Regions from separate parts of the Nonomuraea sp. NPDC050022 genome, predicted to be linked through region 1. Evidence: riboswitches for the same ligand, from Rfam matches in the RefSeq annotation. Region 1 holds a riboswitch; each other region holds the start of a gene.
What was found. A riboswitch is a leader RNA that binds a small molecule or an ion and turns the genes downstream of it on or off. The one in region 1 is predicted to bind cyclic di-AMP.
Positions count from the first base shown of each region.

Region 1 (6,747 bases):
CACCCTGCAGAGAGGTGACGAGCCCTTGCAGTTCGCCATATCCCCTACTCTTTGATGCTGTGAGCGACGAACTTCCCGAGCAGATGCGCATCCGGAGGGAGAAGCTCGACCGCCTTCGCAGTGAGGGCGTCGATCCTTACCCGGTGACCTTTCCCCGCACGGCGACCAACGCGGAGGTCAGGGAGAAATACCAGGCCCTCGACCCGGACACCGCGACCGGTGACAAGGTCGGCGTCGCGGGCCGCGTCATGCTCAACCGTGTGGGCGGCAAACTCTGCTTCGCCACACTCCGCGACGGCAGCGGCGACCTGCAGGTGATGATCTCGCTCGACAAGGTCGGCGAGGAGTCGCTGGCGGCCTGGAAGCGCGACGTCGACCTGGGTGACCACGTGGGCGTGGAGGGCGAGGTCATCACCTCCCGCCGGGGCGAGCTGTCGATCCTGGCCGACCGCTGGCAGATCACCGCCAAGTGCCTGCGCCCGCTGCCGGAGAAGCACGTCGGCCTCACCGACCCCGAGGCCCGCGTACGCCAGCGCTACGTCGACCTCATCGTCAACGACGAGGCCCGGGAGATGGCCCGCGTCCGCAGCGCCACGGTGCGCGCGGTGCGCGACTTCTGGCACGAGGAGGGCTACCTCGAGGTCGAGACGCCCATGCTGCAGCCGATCCACGGTGGCGCGGCGGCCCGGCCGTTCAAGACCCACATCAACGCGTACAACATGGAGCTCTACCTTCGCATCGCGATCGAGCTCTACCTGAAGCGGCTCGTGGTCGGCGGCATCGAGAAGGTCTTCGAGATCAACCGCAACTTCCGCAACGAGGGCGCGGACTCCACGCACAACCCCGAGTTCACCATGATCGAGGCGTACGGCACCTACCTCGACTACAACGACATGGCCGACCTGACCCAGCGGATGTACCAGAAGGCCGTCGTGGCCGCCCTGGGCACCTCTGTGGTCGTCCATGACGGCGTCGAGGTGGACCTGGGCATCCCCGAGTGGCCGCGCATCACCCTGTACGGGGCGGTGTCCGAGGCGCTCGGCGAGGAGATCACCACCGAGACCCCGCTGGAGCAGGTCCGGAAACTCGCCGACGGCCGCGAGATCCACTGGGACCCGAAGTGGGGCCAGGGCAAGCTCGTCCAGGAGATCTTCGAGGCCCTCGTCGAGCACACGCTCATCCAGCCGACGTTCGTCATGGACTATCCGCTGGAGACCTCCCCGCTGACCCGCCAGCACCGCGACAACCCGCTGCTGACCGAGAAGTGGGACCTCATCGGGTTCGGCACGGAGCTGGGCACCGCCTACTCCGAACTCGTCGACCCGGTCGAGCAGCGCCGGCGCCTGGTGGAGCAGTCGCTGCTGGCCGCCGGGGGCGACCCGGAGGCCATGCAGCTCGACGAGGACTTCCTGCAGGCGCTGGAGTACGCCATGCCGCCCACGGGTGGCATGGGAGCCGGGATCGACCGGATGATCATGGCCTTCACCGGCAAGAGCATCCGGGAAACGATCTTGTTCCCGCTGGTCAAGCCGACCAACTGACCCGCCTGCCGCCGAAGGGTGTCGGCCCGGCTCCCACGCCGGGCCGTACCGGCCGCTGTCGGGTTGACAGCGGCCCGATCTCCTGCGGCGAGTAGGAGAACGCGGGCGGCGAAGTTCGCCGGCCCCTAAACGCGGGGAGCGGACATCTCCTGGCCGCCTGCGCCGAGTGGCTTCTCCCTCTGGCGCATGAACCGTTCATGGTCTTTGGCGGGCGCTGCCGACTCGGCCGCGCAAGGGTACAAATGGGTGCCCCAAGCAGCTACATTTCCGATATTTCGCATATTGAATGCGAAGAATATTCGCGTTCCCTGGATTCGGCGCCCAGCAGGTCCGCGGTGCTCGTGGGGAGCGGGGCTGGAGCCGTTGTAAGGACGGCTGTGATCCCTCATCGGGCCCCGAAGTGTGCCGACATATGGCGAGTACTTCACATACCGCCGATCATGTCAATGGCGATGGTCAGAGGGCGGTATTCGCTGGCTTGACGACCTTTCCAGAATGCGTTTACCGTCTGCGAGACGAGCTGCAGCTCTGCTCGGACATAGACGTCTCGAGTTCTGCTGTTGGGGGGAGGGCTCCCGATGTATGTGCTCACTGAGAGCGTCGAGCTTAGCCACGCGGATCTGGCGTTGCTGGCGGAGCTTGCCAAGGGGGTCACGGTTGATCGGGTTGGCAGACGACTGGATATCAGCGGGCGCACGGTACGCCGGAGACTTCGGGGTATCTGCGACCGCATCGGCGTCGCCACCGCGATCGAGGCCGTGGCCTGGGCCGCCCGTCGCCAGCTCATCTGACCGCTCGACCGGCCCAGCCGCCCGGGCCCCAGCTGTCAGAGTGCTTGTCGTGGTGTCCGGAGGTCAGTCGGCGATGCGTACGGCGCCCGCGAACGGACGGCGGGCGATGGACGCGATACGTACGACGTCGCCGGTCTGCGGCGCGTGGACCATCATGCCGCCGCCGATGTAGATGCCGACGTGGTGCAGGTCGCCATAGAAGAAGACCAGGTCGCCGGCGCGCAGCTCCTCCTTGGAGATGTGCCGTCCGGCCGTCCACTGGTCGCCGGTGTAGTGCGGCAGTGAGATGCCCACCCGCTGGTAGGCCGCCATCACGAGGCCGGAGCAGTCGTACGAGGTCGGCCCCTCGGCGCCCCAGACGTACGGCTTGAGCTGCTGCGTGAGCGCCCACCTGGCAGCCGTGGCCGCCTTGCCGGCGCCGATGACCGGCAGGTCGACCCGCGTGGCCCGGGTGCCGGGACGGCCCGCCTCGCCGATCGCCCGCTTGAAGAGGCTGCTCTCGACTTTGGCGACGAGCTTGGTGATCTTGTCGCGCTTGGTGCCGAGGCCCTCGACGATCTTCTCGACCTCGTCGATGCGCGTCTTGGCGCTGGCCCTGGCCTGCTCGGCGGCCTGCCTGGCCGTGGTCACCTGGTTGACCTCGAAGCCCTGCTGCTGCTCCAGCGCGTAGGTGGTGGCCGCCCGGTCGAGGAAGCTCTCAGGGTCGTCGGAGGTGCCGAATGCCAGCGCCTGACCGAAGCCGCCGCTGATGTAGGCGTTCTGGGCCAGCAGCGCGGCCTTGGCGTGTTTGGCGGCCAGATCGGCCTCACTGGTGGACAGCGTCTTCTGGGCCGCCTCAGCCGACTTCCTGGCTTTCTTGAGCTTCTCCCGCTGGCCGTTGAACTCCTCGCTCAGCGTCTCGATCTGGGTGTGGAGCTCCTCGGCCTGCTCGGACAGGTCCTTCAGCGAGGGCTTGGGATCGGCGACGGCGGAGCCGACGGGTATGGCGAAGAGGAGGGTGGCGATGGTCGCCGCGATGACACCCAACCGGGTGGGGACCTTCCGGAGCTCCGGAGAGCGGGCGTGAGCGCCCGCCGGCTTCCCCCCGCGATCGCGAGTCTGCTTCACCAACCAGCTCCTCTCATCGGCGCCTACCGGGTTAGCTGACGGGTTCGGGCCGGAGCAGCCCTACCGAACGACTCGCTCGGATTCACCCCATGGGTGGTGGCGTCGGGATGAGGTCGCCACCGGCGGGTCCCCGGCTCCCCTTACGGGGATTGGGCGCGTCTCCACGCTGGCTCGCGTGGGTGACATCGTCGCTGGACACTAGTGCACTCCGGGTTCGTGCTCAACCAGAACTGCCAAGTCTGTAGAGGTTTCGCAACCGAAGGGTCACGAGGTGGTCTCGCGCCTGTCGGTGCTGAACAAACTTTATGTCCTTTTTGCACCAAGTTCGTCAAGGCATGGAAGCCTATCGGCCAAGGGCATCCCGCATCGTGCTCGATCGACCACGAGATGTCATGAGATGGGAGAGACGTCAGAGTTAGGGGGAGGCCGTAATCGGATCTGTACGCTGGAGACCCATGGAGCAGGTCGCCGAAGTGACAGTCCCGGACACGGAAGTCGTCGTCCGGCGTGCCCGCACGCCGGATGTCAGGACGATCCGTCTCCTGGTCGACACCTACGCGGGCGCCGGGCCCCGGCTTCTGGAGAAGGCCACCGTCACTCTGTACGAGGATGTGCAGGAGTTCTGGATCGCCGAGCGCGGCGGCCAAGTGGTCGGCTGTGGCGCGCTGCACGTGCTTTGGGAGGATCTCGCGGAGATTCGCACGGTGGCCGTCGATCCGGAGTTCCGAGGCTTCGGAATCGGGCACCGGATCGTCTCTTCCTTGATCAAAACGGCCCGGGAACTCGGCCTGCGCCGGGTTTTCTGTCTGACTTTTGAGGTGGATTTTTTCGCGAGGCATGGATTCCGCCCCGTACAGGGCACCCCGGTCTCACCCGAGGTCTATGCGGAGCTGCTGGCCTCGTACGACGAGGGTGTCGCCGAGTTCCTCGACCTCGAACACGTCAAGCCCAACACCCTGGGGAACACCCGCATGCTTCTCCACCTGACATCGGGTGACGCGGACCTTGACTAATGGGAAAGGTGATTGTTGATACCTATGTCGATACGTTGGGCAGCACAGGCATGTGTCCTGACACGTGCCACATGCGCACTCGAAGCGAGGTGACACGGTGAGCACCGGACAGCCGCCGTATCCACAGGACGAATCCGGCGAGAACTCTGCGCCTGGCGGATCTGAATACGGACATCACAACGCGGGCCGTCCCTATGGCGAGCCCGACCCGGATGCGACGGTCGTTGGCTACCGGGCGGACGACGCCTACGGTCAGCAACCCAACTACGGGCAACAGCAGCCGGGCTACGGCCAACAGCCGCAGTACGGTCAGCAGCAGCAGCCGGGCTACGGCCAGCAGTCGCAGCAACCGCAGTACGGACAGCAGCCGCAGTACGGGCAGCAGCCGCAGTACGGGCAGCAGCCCGGCTACGGCCAGCAACCGGAATACGGCCAGCAGCAGCCCGGATACGGTCAGCAACCCGGATACGGTCAGCAGCAGGCTTCGGGTCAGCAACCCGAGTACGGCCAGCCCAACTACGGTCAGCAGCCGCAATCGCAACCCGGTTACGGTCAGCAACCGCAATCCCAGCCTGGTTACGGCCAGCAGCCCGGTTACGGGCAGCAGCCGTCCCAGCCGGGCTACGGTCAGCAGCAGCCGTCGCAACCCGGCTACGGCCAGCAGCAGTACGGCCAGCAGCCCCCGTCGGGCCAGCAGCCCGGCTATGGGCAGCAACCCGGTTACGGGCAGCAGCAGCCGTCCCAGCCGGGCTATGGCCAGCAGCAGCCGTCGCAACCCGGCTACGGCCAGCAGCAGTACGGCCAGCCGGACTACGGTCAGCAGCAGCAGTACGGTCAGCCTGGCTACGGTCAGCAGCCCCAGTACGGCCAACAGCCCGGCTACGGGCAGCCGCAGCCACATGGGGTGCAACCGCCCGGCGCCCCGGCCCCGCTCGCCGAGTGGTGGCAGCGGCTCGTGGCGAGGATCATCGACGGTGTCATCTTCGGCATCGCGAACTGGGTGATCGGTCTCGTTTTCGGGGCCATCCTGCTCGCCGGCTACAACTCCGCGACCGGCACGACGACCGGTCTGCTGGGGCCGACCGCCTACGGCATCGTGGTGGCCATCGTGATGACGGCGGTGTATGTCGCCTACGAGTTCTTCATGACCAAGATGAGCGGCCAGACGGTCGGCAAGATGGTCATGGGGATCAAGATCGTGCCGACGGGCACCATGCTGCCTCCGGGCGGCCTGCCGAACGACGTGGCGCTCAAGCGGGCCGGTGGCACGTGGGGCGGATACATCCTCGGCTTCATCCCGTGGGTCGGGGCGCTGCTCGGCGGGATCGTCGTCGCGCTGAACGGCGCCTCCCAGCTCTGGGACAAGCCGCTGCAGCAGACGTTCGCCGACAAGTTCAGCAACACGGTGGTAGTGAAGATCAAGTAGTCTTCGCGGACGCGAAACAGAGGCTGGCCACCGGTCGGCCTCTGTTTTGTATGTGCGGGCGGCAGCAAAATGGGTAGCGGTCGGTTCGCCGAAGGGGCGAGGTGGGTTATGACCGGGTTGCCGCCGTGGAGTGACGCCGTCCCCGCGGAATGGTGGGAACGCCTGGCCGCCCGGCTCATTGAAGCCCTCGTCTTCGGTGTCTTCTATTACATTCTGTTCGTCGCGCTGTGGGGCGGCTTCCGAACTGTCGGGTTGCTGGAGACGTTCGACGGCCGGCTGCCCGGCGTGTTCGCCTGGCTGCTCGGTGGGCTGGGATATACGGTCTATGACTGGGCCGCGCATTCCATGAGCGGCCGTACGTTCGGCAAGGCGATCATGAAGATTCGCCTCGAACCGAGCGGCCTTCGGCGCGGTGCTCTGCTGAAACGGGCCCTGGTCTATCCGGGAGCGGCGATGGTCATGGGCATTCCGGTGCTCAATGTGCTGGCTGGAATCTTCGTCTTCGGCGTCGGGATCCTCATCTTGATCGACAAGCCGCTGCAGCGTGGGCCGCACGACCGGCTCGCCGGAACGCGGGTGATCAAAGATCTCCGCTGAGCCTTGTGGGCCTGGACAGAAGTCTTTCCGCAAAATTTTCGCTTGATCCGGTAAGGAGCCTGGAGAGACTGGCATTAGGCTATGGGGCGTCCGGGTTGCCGGATGTTGGCGCACATGGCACATGGACGGCATCCATGTACCACTATGGTCGGGTGCGGGCGGTTGTCCACCTCGTGAGGCATGAGGGGCGCTCATGCCCAGGCCGCTTGTGGATAAAGCGCCCATCGAAACCCCCGTCCGCTGTGGAGGCGAGGACGAATGCAGGCCCTTAC
Region 1 is NZ_JBITKE010000004.1:166,354-173,100, reverse strand. Features, by position in the region: gene lysX (bifunctional lysylphosphatidylglycerol synthetase/lysine--tRNA ligase LysX) at 60-1,541, shown strand; gene ACIBO2_RS17320 (LuxR C-terminal-related transcriptional regulator) at 2,120-2,332, shown strand; gene ACIBO2_RS17315 (NlpC/P60 family protein) at 2,396-3,439, opposite strand; cyclic di-AMP (ydaO/yuaA leader) riboswitch at 3,445-3,605, opposite strand; gene ACIBO2_RS17310 (amino-acid N-acetyltransferase) at 3,895-4,452, shown strand; gene ACIBO2_RS17305 (hypothetical protein) at 4,475-5,353, opposite strand; gene ACIBO2_RS17300 (RDD family protein) at 5,357-5,878, shown strand; gene ACIBO2_RS17295 (RDD family protein) at 5,987-6,475, shown strand.

Region 2 (6,747 bases), on a different contig from region 1:
AGTCCGATTCGAGCTCCACGAAAAAGAGATCGTCGAGCTCGACCGCCGGACCGGTGAGGTGGTCGGCGTCTGGAACTGGCGGGGCCAACACATGACCGCATTCGACGGCATCCTCCTCGTGGACGGCGCACAACAGTGCTGGCATGGTGATGCGGTTGCTGCTGGAGCCCTTGCCCGCGTCGTGTCCGGCACCGGCGCCCCGCGACCGCAGGGACTGCGCGGCCTGCTGGCCGGGCCCGCAGGAGGCGGCCGACGCCGTGCGGCAACTCGAGGATTTCGAAGAGCGCATGCGGCGGGCAGCCACGCAGGCGATCGTGCGGGAGGCGTATCACCAGACGGTGGGCGAGCAGGAGGACGAGCAGCGCAGGCCCACCGCGTCCGCCCAAGCGTGGAGAGCCACCTGGCCGCTGGCCCAAGACACCGTGAAGATATCGGGCCGGTCACCGATCACTGCCGCCGGTCGACGCCCGGTTTAGCCGGGGGTTCCGCCAGCCGCTCCGGCCGGGTCCAACCGGCCCAGCCACGCTCGCGCATCAGGTCCAGCATCCGCGGGTTGGACTCGGCGGCAAGTGCGTCGATAAGGTCAAATGCTAGATCGTCGTACCCCATCTTGCCGGAGGTGTACGCCTGCTCGGCCAGGCCGGCCAGGATGTCGGCGGCTTCCTCGAGACGCAGGTCGTCGCCTGCGCCGCTTTCCAAGATCTCCGACAGGACCCGATAGAGCCGAACGATTTGGGGGTCATCGAGCTGCGTGAGTTTCCAGGGCATAACCTCGCGGATGTGATCGGGCCAGCGAGCCGCAACCAGGATCCACCCGTCCCGCTCAGCCTCCACCATCCGTTCTGACGCCCCGATCTCCCGAAGCCGATCGAGATAGGAGGTCACCTCTGCCGGGAGCGCCAGACGGTCCCCGGCACCGAGCTGCGCGATCTGCTTGCGGCTGGTCTCAAGCCGTTCGATCTCCTCGCGCAGGTGGCTGTCGATTTCTTGGACCGCTTCGGCAAAGGTCGATGCGTCGGCTTCGAGCATCTGACCGATTTGAGACAGTGGCACGTCGGCATTGGCGAGGGTGCGGATCTTGATGAGGGACACGGCTGCCGTCGCGCCGCGCCTCGATCGCACGGATGACCGGATGCCACGCGCACGCCTGCTCGAACGTCAGCGGTCCGTCGACGAGCGGCAGACCGGCCTGGTGCGACAGCAGCCAGCGCACTTTGATCTGTTCCTTGCCGTTGGCGCCGAACTCCGGCCAGTACTGGGCCACCGGAGCGTCCAGATCCAGCTCACCACGCTGTGCCAGCAGATGGGCACAGATCGCGGTAGCGCCCTTCGTCGTGGATGCGACGTGGACGATGGTGTTTTTGCGCCACGGTCGGTTCGCTTCGCGATCGGCGAGCCCGCCCCACAGGTTGGCGACAGGGCGGCCGCCCACGTATACGCTGCACGCCGCGCCGACCTCGCCGGGGGCCTCGAAGTTCGCGCGGAACGCGTCAGCGAGCTTTCCCCAGCCTTCCTCTACACCGTGCTCGAGATCGTCATCACCACCGCCGCTCACGGAGGCGTTGTCGCGGCCCTGATCGGCTGTCATTGGGATATCCATTCTCTCGTTACGGTTTGTCGCCCGGGAACCGCCATCGATGGCGTTGGTCAGCCGCTCCCCTCGGACTGATCCGCTGACCCTCCGGGTGGTTCCGAAGCGACTCCTCGGCGAGCTCCACAGGGTCCTCCCCGGACGACTTCGCGGATCGGGTTCCGTTCACCGCGCTCTGCTGTAGCGCGCGCGGCCTCGGAGGGGTGCTCCAGCACCCTCCCGGGGCCCGTCCAATCGGACCCGATGGCTTGTTGGAGGGCTGCTCATGACAGCCAGCATGGAGGGCTGACGCAGCGTCAAGGTCAAGCCCACAGGGCAGATTCGATTCGTCTGCGTACGCCGATCGTCCCCAGGCGATCTTGACGATCATTCGGTGACAACGGCTGTTTGCCCTGGTTGAGCGCGCCGTTGTCGCCCCACGTGTGTGCGACGCCATGGTTGGAGTCGATCTGCAGGATCGGCTGTGTCATTCGGTGGTCGCCATGGGGGCAGCGCGGGTAGTCGGGATCTTGTGCCCAGCTCGGCCAGCCGCCGAGTTTGTCGCCCTGGCGGTTGAGTGTGAATACGACCTCGCGTTCGTCGGGGAGCAGCGCCGGCTCGTCGGCCTCGCGATAGGGATAGTCCTTGGCCGCGCGGCCCCAGCCGATGATCGGCCGTACCGGGAGCACACGTGCTCCTTCCGGTTCCTTCACGGGGGTGACCGCGCCGGCCGGGTCGACGATCCGCACCAGATCACCGCTGGAGAACGGGTGGTAAGGGTTGCACGTTGTGCAGGGGAACAATTGCAGCAGGCCCAGGCCGAAGGCTTCCCGTGCGGCTTTCGGTGTGCGGGAAAGGTCGATCTGGACGAAGAATGTGAGCGGTGCCTCGCACGAGCGGTGGTGCCTTGTAGTAGTTTTCGGCGAGTCACAGTCGACACCGGCGGCGATCAGCCGTGGCACAACCTCCGGAACGTCGAAGGTGATGCACTGCCCCAGGGCGAGCACCAGCTTGTGATCCTCGATCCCGCCATACTCGACGATCGCCCCGGCGACCGAGCCGCCTGATCAGGGTTGAGTTCTTCGGGCCCCACGACCTTGGCGCCGCGTTCTCGCAGCTGACGAATGATGGTCGCATCGCCGAGGTCTTCCGCGATGTCGAGCGGGCGGTGCAATGTCGGTGTCACCACGTTGACGTCAGCGCCAGCGGCGAGCAGAAGCTGCAAGTTCTCCACAGCACCGGCCCTTGCGCGGCCCACAACGGGGAGCGGTTGCCGGTCGCGGCCGGCGAGGCGCCGGCGGGGAGCAGTACCCGGACGAAGGCGGCGGCGCCGCGGCGTCGTGCGGCGTACTCAAGCCCGACATCGAGATCCCACCGGCGGACGGTGAGATAACACGCACTCCAGTAGGTCAAGACGTTCGCTCTGCGCCGCCATCTGCAGCACGTCACCGGCGCTGTCCGGCTGTTGTTCCAGGTGAGTCGTGAGCGCCGCAACGTCACCGTGCTCGAAGAGCTCATAGAGGTTCATGGGCCATGGAACGTACTGCCTGCCACGGACATCGAATTTCCGGCCAAGTGAGGCGTCGCCACGGCTACCAGGCCGGTTCGGCGAAGTAGCGGTACGCCGACGTGGGCAGCGTCACCGGCACGCAGCCCTCCTCAATCACCTCGAACGAGCAGCTGCTCACGCTTGCGCAAAGATCGAGAAATTTCCGGATTGCTGTGGGGATCTCTTGAAAAGAGGGGCACAGTCGGGCGATCATGAACGCCCATGACGAAAAAGATCATTTCCAGCGTCGCCGGCATTGTTATCGGGGCCACCGCCCTCATCGGCGGCACCGCCTCCCCGGCGGCCGCGGTGAGCGGCTGCTCGAAGACCGCGAGCAGCGACCACTCCGTGAGCGTCAAGTGCACCAGCGGGCTTGAGACCTATTTCCGGGTCTACGGGTACTTCTGTTCCACCTCGTCCTGCTCCTACATCCCGGGCAGCCTGGTCTCCATAGGCAGCACGAGCAAGGCCACCAGCGGCGCCTACTACAGCGGCAGGTGGAAGGTGAAGGGCTGCTACGTGACCGACGGCTGCTGAGGCACCCGCCGACACGCCCGTCGTGTCGCCGCCGAGCGCTAGGTCATCTGTCTCGGCCTGCGGCAGGACAACGACTTCGAGGAAGAGGAGTACGCGGCGCGGATCGTCGACGCCCTTCCCTCCCGACCTGTGGGATCCAACGCCGATCTCCCCGCGAAGCCGTGGCGTCGCGGGGAGATCGGCCGGGGCCCGGCCTTGCGTCAGATGTGCTCGGCGGGGTTCGCCGGGAGGTAGAAGTTCCAGCTGCCGTGCCCCTCGTGGGCGCCGCCTGCGGGGCAGTGCCCGTTGTCGGGGCGGCCATTCCACCAAAGGGTGTAGCACTTGTTACAGAAGCGCCAGTTGTCCTGCTGCGTCGTCGGTGACATGTCCCCTCCTCCAGTATCGAGAACCGGCTCGCTGTCCGGCCACCGTCAGTGTCTGAGGTGATCGCAGGACCGTGACATCCCCAAACTTGGGGGGTTGCGGTCTGATGGGCAGATAAGGCAGCCATGCGCTGTTCAGCCCAACGTGGTGGGCTTTTCGGCAGCCGGTACGGGAGCGTGAGACGCCGACGAGCGCGCGTCCAGAAGGACGCGCGCTCGTCGGCAGGAGAGCCCTCGGTCAGGAAGTCGTCAGGCGCCGTAGCTCGGGTAGCCGTAGCCGACCACCTGGGACGTCGGCCGGACGCGCTGCTGGACGCTGCCGTTGCCGGTGTTGCCCTCGATCGTGGAAATCGTGCCGTCGTGGTTGTCCTTGACGACGAAACCGACGTGCTCGATGTCGTCCAGGCTCTTGCTGCCGCCCCACGAGAAGAACACCACGGCACCCGGCTTCGGGGTCGTGCCCCAGTGGTTGTTGTGAGCGAACCACTTCGCGTGCTCGACCGTGTAGGCGTCCCAGCCGATCATGCTGCGCGCGCCGGACTGCTCGCCGACCCACGAGACGAACATCGAGCACCAGGCGGCGTTCAGGTAGTCCGCCCGGGTGCCGCCGTCGCGCCTGAGGGTCTCCAGGGCGCGCGGGGAGTTCATGTACCACTTCTGGAACTTGGTGCCGCCACCGTAGGCGTTCTCAGTGGTGCCGACCTGGGCCTTGGCCAGCGCCAACACCCGCGAGACCGTGGCCTTGGCCTTGATCTCGCTCTCCGGGTGGCTCTTCGCGGCGGCGTGTGCCGGGGCCACGGCGGCGTGGGCGGTGGCGGTGTCCGCGTGGGCGGCGGACTGGCCGGCGAGTGCGGCGGCCGCGACGCTCACGCCGAGGACGGCGTGAGCAAAGGTCGACTTGGTGGCGCGAAAAAGATGGGACTTCGCCATCGAGGGGGTAACTCCTTGCTTCCATGCCGCTTACCGGGTTAGCTGACGGGTTCGGACGTGGAAGCTGTCCTACGGCACGTGACGTGCCGATACACCCCAAAGGACGGTGGGTCCCCGGTTCCGCGCGAGGCGGATTCAGCGGTCACAGGACGGTCCTGTGATGCCTTTGTGCGATGGTCTGGCAACGAACGGACAAACCGGACGTATGCCTCATATGACCACAAAGGTAATGCAAGAGGCAAGGGTCTTACAAATAGATGAATCGCCAGCTAAGAGAGCTGCTCCCTCGCGTCGGCCAGAAGCCCCATCATGGCAAGGCTTTCGTCAAGTGGCATGATCGCGGATTCGGTCCTGCCTTCGGCCATGGCGTCCCGTACCTCGCGCACCTCGCCGGCGTACCCGTTGTCCGCCGGATCGAGCTCGAGCTCCTCCGTCTCCATCGACGGCCCGCTCAGCACGACCCGCTCCGGCGCCCAGAACGGCGCCTTGATGTGGGCGCGCATGTCGGTGCCCACCACGAGGGCGTCGTTCGCGTACGGGCCCAGCAGCGAGCACTCCACCAGAGCCCGCCTGCCCCCCGGATAGACCAGCACCCCGCCCGCCTCCGCGTCCACCCCTGAAGGCGCCAGCGAGCCCGTGACGTGCATCCGTGAGGGCATCCCGAGCAGCAGCTGCGCCAGCCCGAACGAGTAGACGCCCAGGTCGAGCAGCGCCCCGCCGCCCAGCTCCGGCGCCCACAGCCGGTGCGCGGGATCGTAGGGAGCCTTGAAGCCGAACGACGCCTGGACCGAGCGGATCTCCCCGAACCGGGGATCGCCGGCCACCCGCTGGATGAGCGGATTGAACCGGGTCCACATGGCTTCCATCAGAAACACCCCGGCATCGCGGGCGAGCTGGACCATCCGCTCGGCGTCGGCGACGGACGCGGCGAGCGGCTTCTCGCACAACACCGCCTTGCCCGCCGCGATCGCCGCCTCGGCGACCTCCAGGTGCTGGGCGTGCGGGGTCGCCACGTAGACCGCGTCGACGCCGGGGTCGGCGCACAGCTCCGCGTACGAGCCGTACGCCGACTCGGCGCCCAGTTCCGAGGCCAGCGCCCGCGCGCGGCCGAGGTCGCGCGAACCGACGGCGGCCACCCGCATCCCCGGCTCAGCGGCGATGACCGCCCCGACCTTTGCGGCGATGACACCCGTGGCCGCGATACCCCATGAGAGATCCTTCATGAGGAAAGATCGTAGGGAATCACCCCATCCAGGCGAAAGTGTCCGGGTTGGGGCCGATGCGGCCGTTCTCCTGGTTCAGCGCGCCGATGGCCGCCATGTCCTCGGTGTCGAGGACGAAGTCGAACACCTCGAAGTTCTCTTTGATCCGCGCCGGCGTGACCGATTTGGGGATCACCACGTTGCCGAGCTGGATGTGCCAGCGCAGCACGATCTGCGCGGGCGTCCTGGCGTGCTTCTCCGACAGCACGGCGAGCGCCGGGTCGCCGAGCAGGCCCTTGCCCTGCCCCAGCGGGCTCCACGCCTCCGTGAGGATGCCGTTGTCCTCGTGGAACTGCCGCATCTGCCGTTGCTGGAAGTGCGGGTGCAGCTCGATCTGATTGATGGCCGGAGTGATGTCCGCCTCGTCGATCACCCGGGTGAGCGTCTCAGGGGTGAAATTGGACACACCGATCGCCTTCGCCCGGCCTTGACGGTAGATCTTCTCCAGGCCGCGCCACGCCTGGAGGTACTTGTCCTGCGACGGCACCGGCCAGTGGATCAGGTACAGGTCCACGTAGTCGAGACCGAGCCGGGACA
Region 2 is NZ_JBITKE010000006.1:381,232-387,978, forward strand. Features, by position in the region: gene ACIBO2_RS27590 (hypothetical protein) at 144-476, shown strand; gene ACIBO2_RS27595 (MerR family transcriptional regulator) at 448-1,092, opposite strand; partial or broken gene ACIBO2_RS27600 (serine hydrolase domain-containing protein) at 1,172-1,600, opposite strand; gene ACIBO2_RS27605 (DUF1963 domain-containing protein) at 1,894-2,577, opposite strand; gene ACIBO2_RS27610 (hypothetical protein) at 3,342-3,656, shown strand; gene ACIBO2_RS27615 (hypothetical protein) at 3,857-4,021, opposite strand; gene ACIBO2_RS27620 (CHAP domain-containing protein) at 4,268-4,948, opposite strand; cyclic di-AMP (ydaO/yuaA leader) riboswitch at 4,961-5,099, opposite strand; gene ACIBO2_RS27625 (Gfo/Idh/MocA family oxidoreductase) at 5,218-6,171, opposite strand; gene ACIBO2_RS27630 (aldo/keto reductase) at 6,191-6,747, opposite strand, start outside.
Region 2: it holds a riboswitch for cyclic di-AMP, as region 1 does, so the genes downstream of both, ACIBO2_RS27620 (CHAP domain-containing protein) here and ACIBO2_RS17315 (NlpC/P60 family protein) in region 1, are expected to answer to the same signal.

Region 3 (6,747 bases), on a different contig from region 1:
TCGCCGGTGCGCCGGGTGGTGTGGCCAGGGCGGTCCAGGCCAGCCTGCGTACGAGCTCCTGACCGCGCGCGGCGTCCGCCCATTCGAGTGCGCCCGCCCTGTCGCCCAGGTGGAGCGAGAGCCGTACCAGCATGCCGGGGGCGTCGAGACGGGACTCGCTGAAGTAGGTGACGGCGTCCGTCTCGTCGAGCAGCGCCCGCCTGGCGTCCCCCATCGCCTCCGCCGCGGCCAGGTAGGCCACGCGCGCCTGCGCGTAGTCCTCCTCCAGCATGCTGATCTCCGCCAGCAGGACGCGCGTCTGGTAGACGGTGTGCGGGTCGGCGAGCGTCTCAGCTTCCCGCAGCGCCTCCTGCAGGTGGTGGCGCGCGAGAGGGAGGTCGTCCTGGTCGCGCGCCAGCACCCCCAGGTCGCAGAGGGTGGCCACGACCGCGCGCCGGTAGCCCGCCCCGCGCTGGATGTCCAGCGCCCGTTCATGCACGCGGCGGGCCTCGTCGTACTGCCGGGCGAGCTGGAACAGCGACGCTATGGCACCGAGGTCGTCGGAGACGCCCAGCTCGGCGCCGATCTCCAGATTGATCGTCAGGGAGGTGGTGAAGCATTCCATGGCCTCGCGGTGCCGCCCGCCCGTGTCCAGCAAACGGCCCACGTTGTGCGTGGCGGCCGCCTCGCCCTCCCTGTCTCCCGCCGCGCGGTAGGCCTCGGCCGCCTGCCTGGCCAGCCGTTCCGCCGGTGCCGGTTCATTGAGCAGCTCGTGGACGAGGCCCAGAGTGAGCAGCGTGTGCCCGAGCAGCGCCGGGTCGGCGCAGTCGCGGGCCGCGGGCTCGATGCCGGCGAGCAGCCCGCGCGCCTCGGTGAGACGCCCCTGGTCCTTGACCGCGACGGCGAGGTTGACGGCGGCGCGTACGGTGCCCTCGCGTGAACCGGCCCGCCTGAACAGCTCCACGGCCCTGCGGTGGGACTCCTCGGCCGCGTCGAGTTGCCCGAGGTCACGCTGCACCAGGCCGAGGGTGTCCAGGGTGCTCGCGTACTGCTCCGCTGCCCCAGGGCTATCCCCCAGCAGCTCACAGGCCTGGACCAGCGCCCGCAACGCCTCCTGACCGCGCCCCGCCTTCAGCAACGCCAGCCCGAGCCACTGCCGCAGCGCGGACCTGATGAGCGGATCGGCGCGCCTGCCGTCGGCGAGCCTGCACGCCTGCCGGTATTCGCGAGCCGCGTCCTGCGGCCGCCCGCGCGCCAGGCGCCGCCGCGCACGGGCCAGGTTGGGCGTCCAGGGGTCGCCGGTCCGGACACGCAAACGCCTTGGCATGGCCCTCCGCGCTGGTTCTTCCGCCGCCACGCAGAAGCTATCCCCACCGGATCGCTCTGAGAAGGGCGAGATACGCATTCGTGATCGGGCGTGAACAGCGGCGTTCGCGGGGAAATCCCTCCGGTGGGTGACAAGCGGGCGTTACCTGATCACGACCTGCCGATCCGGCCGCCGAGGCGAGCCGACCGGGTATCAGCGTGGGCACGGCTGTTCGTCTCGGCCACGCCGTAGGCACTCGGGGACGGCGGCACCGCGGTCACCGCCTGGCAGTTCTCCGAGCTGGGCCGCTCCAGGGTCTTCCTCGAACTGCTCGGCGAGCGGCTGCCACCGCCCGCCGAGGGATCCGCCGCCAAGCGTGAGGCGTATGACACCTATGTCCGGCTCCGTGACCTGTCGGACCTCGAGAGCCCCGGCGCGGCCCAGGCCGTGCGGAAGGCTCACGACGAGTGGCACGCGGCGTGCGCCGAACTCGCCGCGCAGGGCGGTGCCGCAGGCGAGTACGCCGCCCTCCGGCTCGGGCGCCCGATCGAGTACGACGAGCTGCGCCGGCTGCTGGGCACGGCCGGCGAGGTCGTGCCCGGATCATGATCAGTTAGACGCCCGGCGAGGAAGGCCCGCTCAACCTCGTTGTCGGTCAGCTCCAGCGCCTGCCGGTACGCGGTCGCCGCCTCGTCCGTACGGCCGAGGCGCCGAAGCAGGTCCGCCTTGATCGCCGGCAGGTACTGGTACCGGGAGAGCCGGCCATCCTGCTCCAGCGCCTCCACCAGCGTCAGTGCGAGCGCCGGTCCATGGAGCATCGACACCGGCACGGTCCGGTTCAGCGCCACCACCGGTGACGGCCAGAGCGCCAGCAGCCTGTCGTACAGTGCCACGATCTGTGGCCAGTCCGTCTGCTCGTACGACGGCGCCTGGGCGTACAGCAGGGCGATCGCCGCCTGCAGCAGGTAGCGCCCCGCGCGGCCGCCGCGCGGCCCGGCCACGATCAGCTCATGCGCCTCGGCCAGCGCGCCGCGGTCCCACAGAGAGCGGTCCTGCTCCTCAAGCCGCAGCAGCCGGCCGTCGGCGCCCGTCCGGGTCGCGCGCCGGGCGTCGGTGACCAGCAGGTGGAGCACGCCGAGTACGGCTGCCAGCCGGTCCGGCAGCTCCGCCGGGCGCGGCACCCGATAGGGGATGCGGGCGACGGAGATCTTCTTCTTCGCCCGGGTGATGCGGGCGGCCATCGTCTGCTCCGACACCAGCAGCGCCCGGGCGACGTCCGGGGTCGGCAGCCCGCACACCAGCCGCAGCGTGAGCGCGAGCCGCGCTTCCTGCGCGAGTGCGGGGTGGCAGCAGGTGAAGATGAGCCGCAGCCGTTCGTCGGGTACGGCATCCTCCAGTTCCACCGCGTCCGCCTCGTCGCGGTCCGCCAGTCTGTGCGGCGCGAGCTCTTCGGACTCCACCAGCAATGGCAGTTTCGACCGGAAGGTCCGCTCGCGGCGGATCGCGTCCATCGCCCGGCGCTTGGCCGTGGTGGTGAGCCACGCCGCGGGGTTGGCGGGGATACCATCGCGTTCCCAGGCCGACAGCGCCGCGGCGTACGCCTCCTGTACGCACTCCTCGGCCAGGTCCAGGTCCTGCGCGACGCGCACGGTCGCGGCGAGCACGAAAGCCCACTCGCGCCGATGCGCGGCGGCCACCGCCTGTCCCGCGCCCGCCCGTCCCACCTCCGTTTGGCCCGCGCCCGCCTGGCCGCGTCCGCCTGGCCCGCGTCCGTTTGGCCCGCGCCCGCCGCGGCCGTCATCGGGCGGTGGGTGCGATGCCGCCTGCGACGGGACGTACCTCGACGCCGCCACGACCCCACTGGACGGCGGGGTTACGACGCGCCAGGTCCAGGGCGGCGTCCAGGTCGGGGGCCTCGATGACGCAGACGCCGGCGATGACTTCCTTGGCGTCGATGAAGGGCCCGTCGGTGACCACGTCGCCGCGCAACGAGGTGGCGGTGTCGGCGGACCGCAGCGCGTACGCCGCGATCATGGCGCCGGAGTCGAGGAGGTCGTCGGCGTGCCGCTGGCTCGCCGCCTGCTGCTCGGGGGTGTAGTCGCCGGCTCCGGCGTCGTCGAAGATGAGGATCGCGTACTGGGCCACGAGGGTCTCCTTGGCTGTCTGTCCGGTCGGTACGCCTCTACGTCGGACGGGCGAGGCGAATTCGACAGACCGTACGCCAACCTTTCCAGACGCGCCCTGGCGCGACTTCAACAAGGCACCCCCGCTACTTGACGGATCGACGAGCGGGCCGGGCTGGGCATGGCGATGTCATTGCGATGGAATTACCCAGGTCAGGGGTGCGTTGTACCCATCTGTGCGCCTGGCCTAGACAGTGAGCATCCCTCTGGCCGCGCCGCCAAAGTCCGAGTACGGACGTCATACCCATCACATGCATCACAGGAAATCACCTGTGACCGCTGAACCCGCCTGTGCGCGGGACCGGGGACCCATGTCTCGATCGGGGCTAATCGGCACGTCAACGTGCCGTAGGGCAGCTTCCACGCCCGAGCCCGTCAGCTAACCCGGTAAGCGGAATGGAAGCAAGGAGCAATCACCATCATCCGCATCCCCAAGATCAACTATGCCAAGATCGCGCTCGGCGCGACCCTCACCGCCGCCGCCCTCGGCGCCCACACCGCGGCGAACGCCGCCACGGCTCCCACCGGGCACACTCCCATCGCGGCTCAGGCCGCCCCCGCCTCCGCGCAGGGCGGCAGGAACGGCGAGGCCCAGGTGAACGTCACCGCCCAGCAGGTCCTGAACCTGGCCAAGGCCCAGGTCGGCACGTCCGAGGACGCCAACGGCGGCGGCACGAAGTTCCAGAAGTGGTACATGAACTCAGCCCGCGCCGCCGAGACCGTCCAGCGTGACGGCGGCAGCAGGCAGGACTACCTGAACGCCGCCTGGTGCTCGATGTTCGTCTCCTGGGTCGGCGAGGAGACCGGCGCCCGCTCCCAGGTCGGCTGGGACGCCTACACCGTCGCCCACGCCAAGTGGTTCGCCGCCAACCACCGCTGGGGCACCATGGCCAAGCCCGGCGCCGTGGTCTTCTACTCCTGGAGCGGCAGCAAGGACCTGAGCTCCATCAGCCACGTCGGCTTCGTGGTCAAGGACAACGGTGACGGCACGATCTCCACGATCGAGGGCAACACCGGCAACGGCAAGGTCGAGCAGCGTGTTCGTCCCACCTCCCAGGTCGTCGGCTACGGCTACCCGCGCTACGCCGCCTGACAGCTGTTCTGACGCGTCTGGCACCCCCCGAACGGCGTCCCCGGAGCGGTGCGCCGACACCGGAGGTGGAAAGATCGTCGCATGCCGATCGATCCCCACCTGCTCGCCGTTTTCACCGCGACCACCATCGTCGCTCTGATCACCCCCGGACCGGACATGCTGTTCGTGCTGGGATGCGGTCTGCGGGGTGGGCCCCGCGCCGGGCTGCTGGCCACGGTCGGCGTCATCACTGGTGACGCGTTGTACATAGCCGCGGCCGCCGCCGGGCTCGCCGTGCTGCTGACGACGTTCCCGGTCGTGTTCACGGTGCTACGGCTCGCCGGCGCCGCCTACCTGATCTACCTCGGCGTCCAGATGATCCGCAACCGCAAGAACAGCCAGGCCGACGATCCGGCCAGCCGCGGAATGTCCGGCCGGCGTGCCTTCCTCAACGGCGTGGTCTCCTCCATGGCCAATCCGCAGACGTTCACGTTCATGGTCGCCTTCCTGCCCCAGTTCATCGATCCCGGGGCGGGGCCGATCTGGCTGCAGTTCGCCGTCCTCGGCGCCATCCTGATCGTCCTGGAGTTCCTGGCCGACGCGACGGTCGGCGTGCTGGCCGGGCGGATCGGCGGCTGGCTGCGCGGCCGTCAGGCGGTGCGCCGCCGGATCGACGCCGCGACCGGGAGCGTGTTCATCGGTCTGGGCGTCACCCTCGCGGCCGAACGCTGACCGACTGCGGCACGGTCAGCGGTTGAGCAACGCTGTCACGGTAACCGCGGTCGAATAGCGCCAAAGGTCGGCCGAACCCCCGATGTGCATCCAAGCCCCGGCTCGGCGAGCCGGGGCTTTGTCACGTCGCGTCGCATGCCGAACCCCTTCTGGCCGACGGCCCGGCCGTGCCTGGCAAGTCCCCCCGGTCTTCGATTCCCTTGCGATGGCCTCTTGACGTGGGCCGATGTGCATGAGGTACATTCCTCGGCAATAGTCTGGGAAGTTCCCAGATGGTAAGGGAGTCCCACGTGGAACAGCGAGGGGGAAGCCCTCAGCTGCTGCGCCGGATCAACGACCGCGCGGCGCTGCTGGCTCTGCTCGATCGAGGGCCGCTGACCCGGTTGGAGCTGGAATCACACATCGGCCTGTCGAAACCGGCGACAGCCGACCTCCTGCTTCGGCTGGCGGAAAGTGGTCACGTACGGCGCGCGGGGCTCCGGGAGGGCGGTAAAGGGCCGCGCGCGCAACGCTGGGCGGTCAACGGCGCGCTGGCCTACGTGGCGGCGGTCGACCTCACCCCGCGCGCGCTGGACATAGCGGTGTCCGACATCTGTGGGGAGATCGTCGCCGAGCACCGATACCGTCCCGGCGAGGAGGCGGACCTCGACGTCGAGGATCTGTGCCGCGCGGTCTCGGCCGCCACGGCCGAGGTCGGCCTGACCACTGGGCAACTACGCAGGGTCGTCGTGGGAGTGCCCGGTTCTGTGGACGCGCGCACCGGGCACCTGGGCTTCGCCCCGCATCTGCCGCCCTGGCAGGGCTTCGACGTCCTGGATCGGCTGTCAGGATCGCTCGCCACGTCGGTGGCCGTCGAGAACGACGTCAACCTGGTCGCCCTCGACGAGATGGCGGTCGGCCAAGCCGTCGGGGTCGACGACTTCGTGCTGATCTGGATGGGGCGCGGGATCGGTGCCGCGGTGGTCTCGGGCGGGCGTTTGTTACGGGGCGCGTCCGGTGGTGCCGGCGAGATCGACTGGATGCCCTGCCCGCCCTCCGGCGTGGGCGGTGGCCGGCGCATCGGTGACGTGCTCGGCATCAGGGCGGTGATGGAACTGGCCCACGCGCACGGGCTCGCCGGAGACGATCTGGAGAAGCTTCTCGCGCAGGATCTCGACACGGACCCTGTCGCCCGGTCGGCCTTCCTCCGTGACCTGGCGCGCCGGGTGGCGCTGGCCGTGGCGGGTGTGGTGTCCGTGGTCGATCCCGAACTGGTGGTTCTCACAGGCGACGTCGGCAGGGCCGGCGGCAGCGTCCTGTGCGGCCTGGTCACCGAGGAACTGGGCGAACTCGTCCTTCCCCGGCCAACGATTCAACCAAGCCTGCTGACCGGTAACCCGGTTCGCTCAGGCGCGCTGCGGCTGGCATTGGCCGGAGCGCGCGAAGAGGTATTCGCCATCCATCCCTGACGACAGCCTCACCCCTTGACCTGACCA
Region 3 is NZ_JBITKE010000002.1:383,795-390,541, forward strand. Features, by position in the region: gene ACIBO2_RS08275 (CHAT domain-containing protein) at 1-1,306, opposite strand, end outside; gene ACIBO2_RS08280 (hypothetical protein) at 1,456-1,659, opposite strand; gene ACIBO2_RS08285 (RNA polymerase sigma factor) at 1,744-3,009, opposite strand; gene ACIBO2_RS08290 (YciI family protein) at 3,083-3,430, opposite strand; cyclic di-AMP (ydaO/yuaA leader) riboswitch at 3,736-3,877, shown strand; gene ACIBO2_RS08295 (CHAP domain-containing protein) at 4,064-4,561, shown strand; gene ACIBO2_RS08300 (LysE family translocator) at 4,643-5,272, shown strand; gene ACIBO2_RS08305 (ROK family protein) at 5,563-6,720, shown strand.
Region 3: it holds a riboswitch for cyclic di-AMP, as region 1 does, so the genes downstream of both, ACIBO2_RS08295 (CHAP domain-containing protein) here and ACIBO2_RS17315 (NlpC/P60 family protein) in region 1, are expected to answer to the same signal.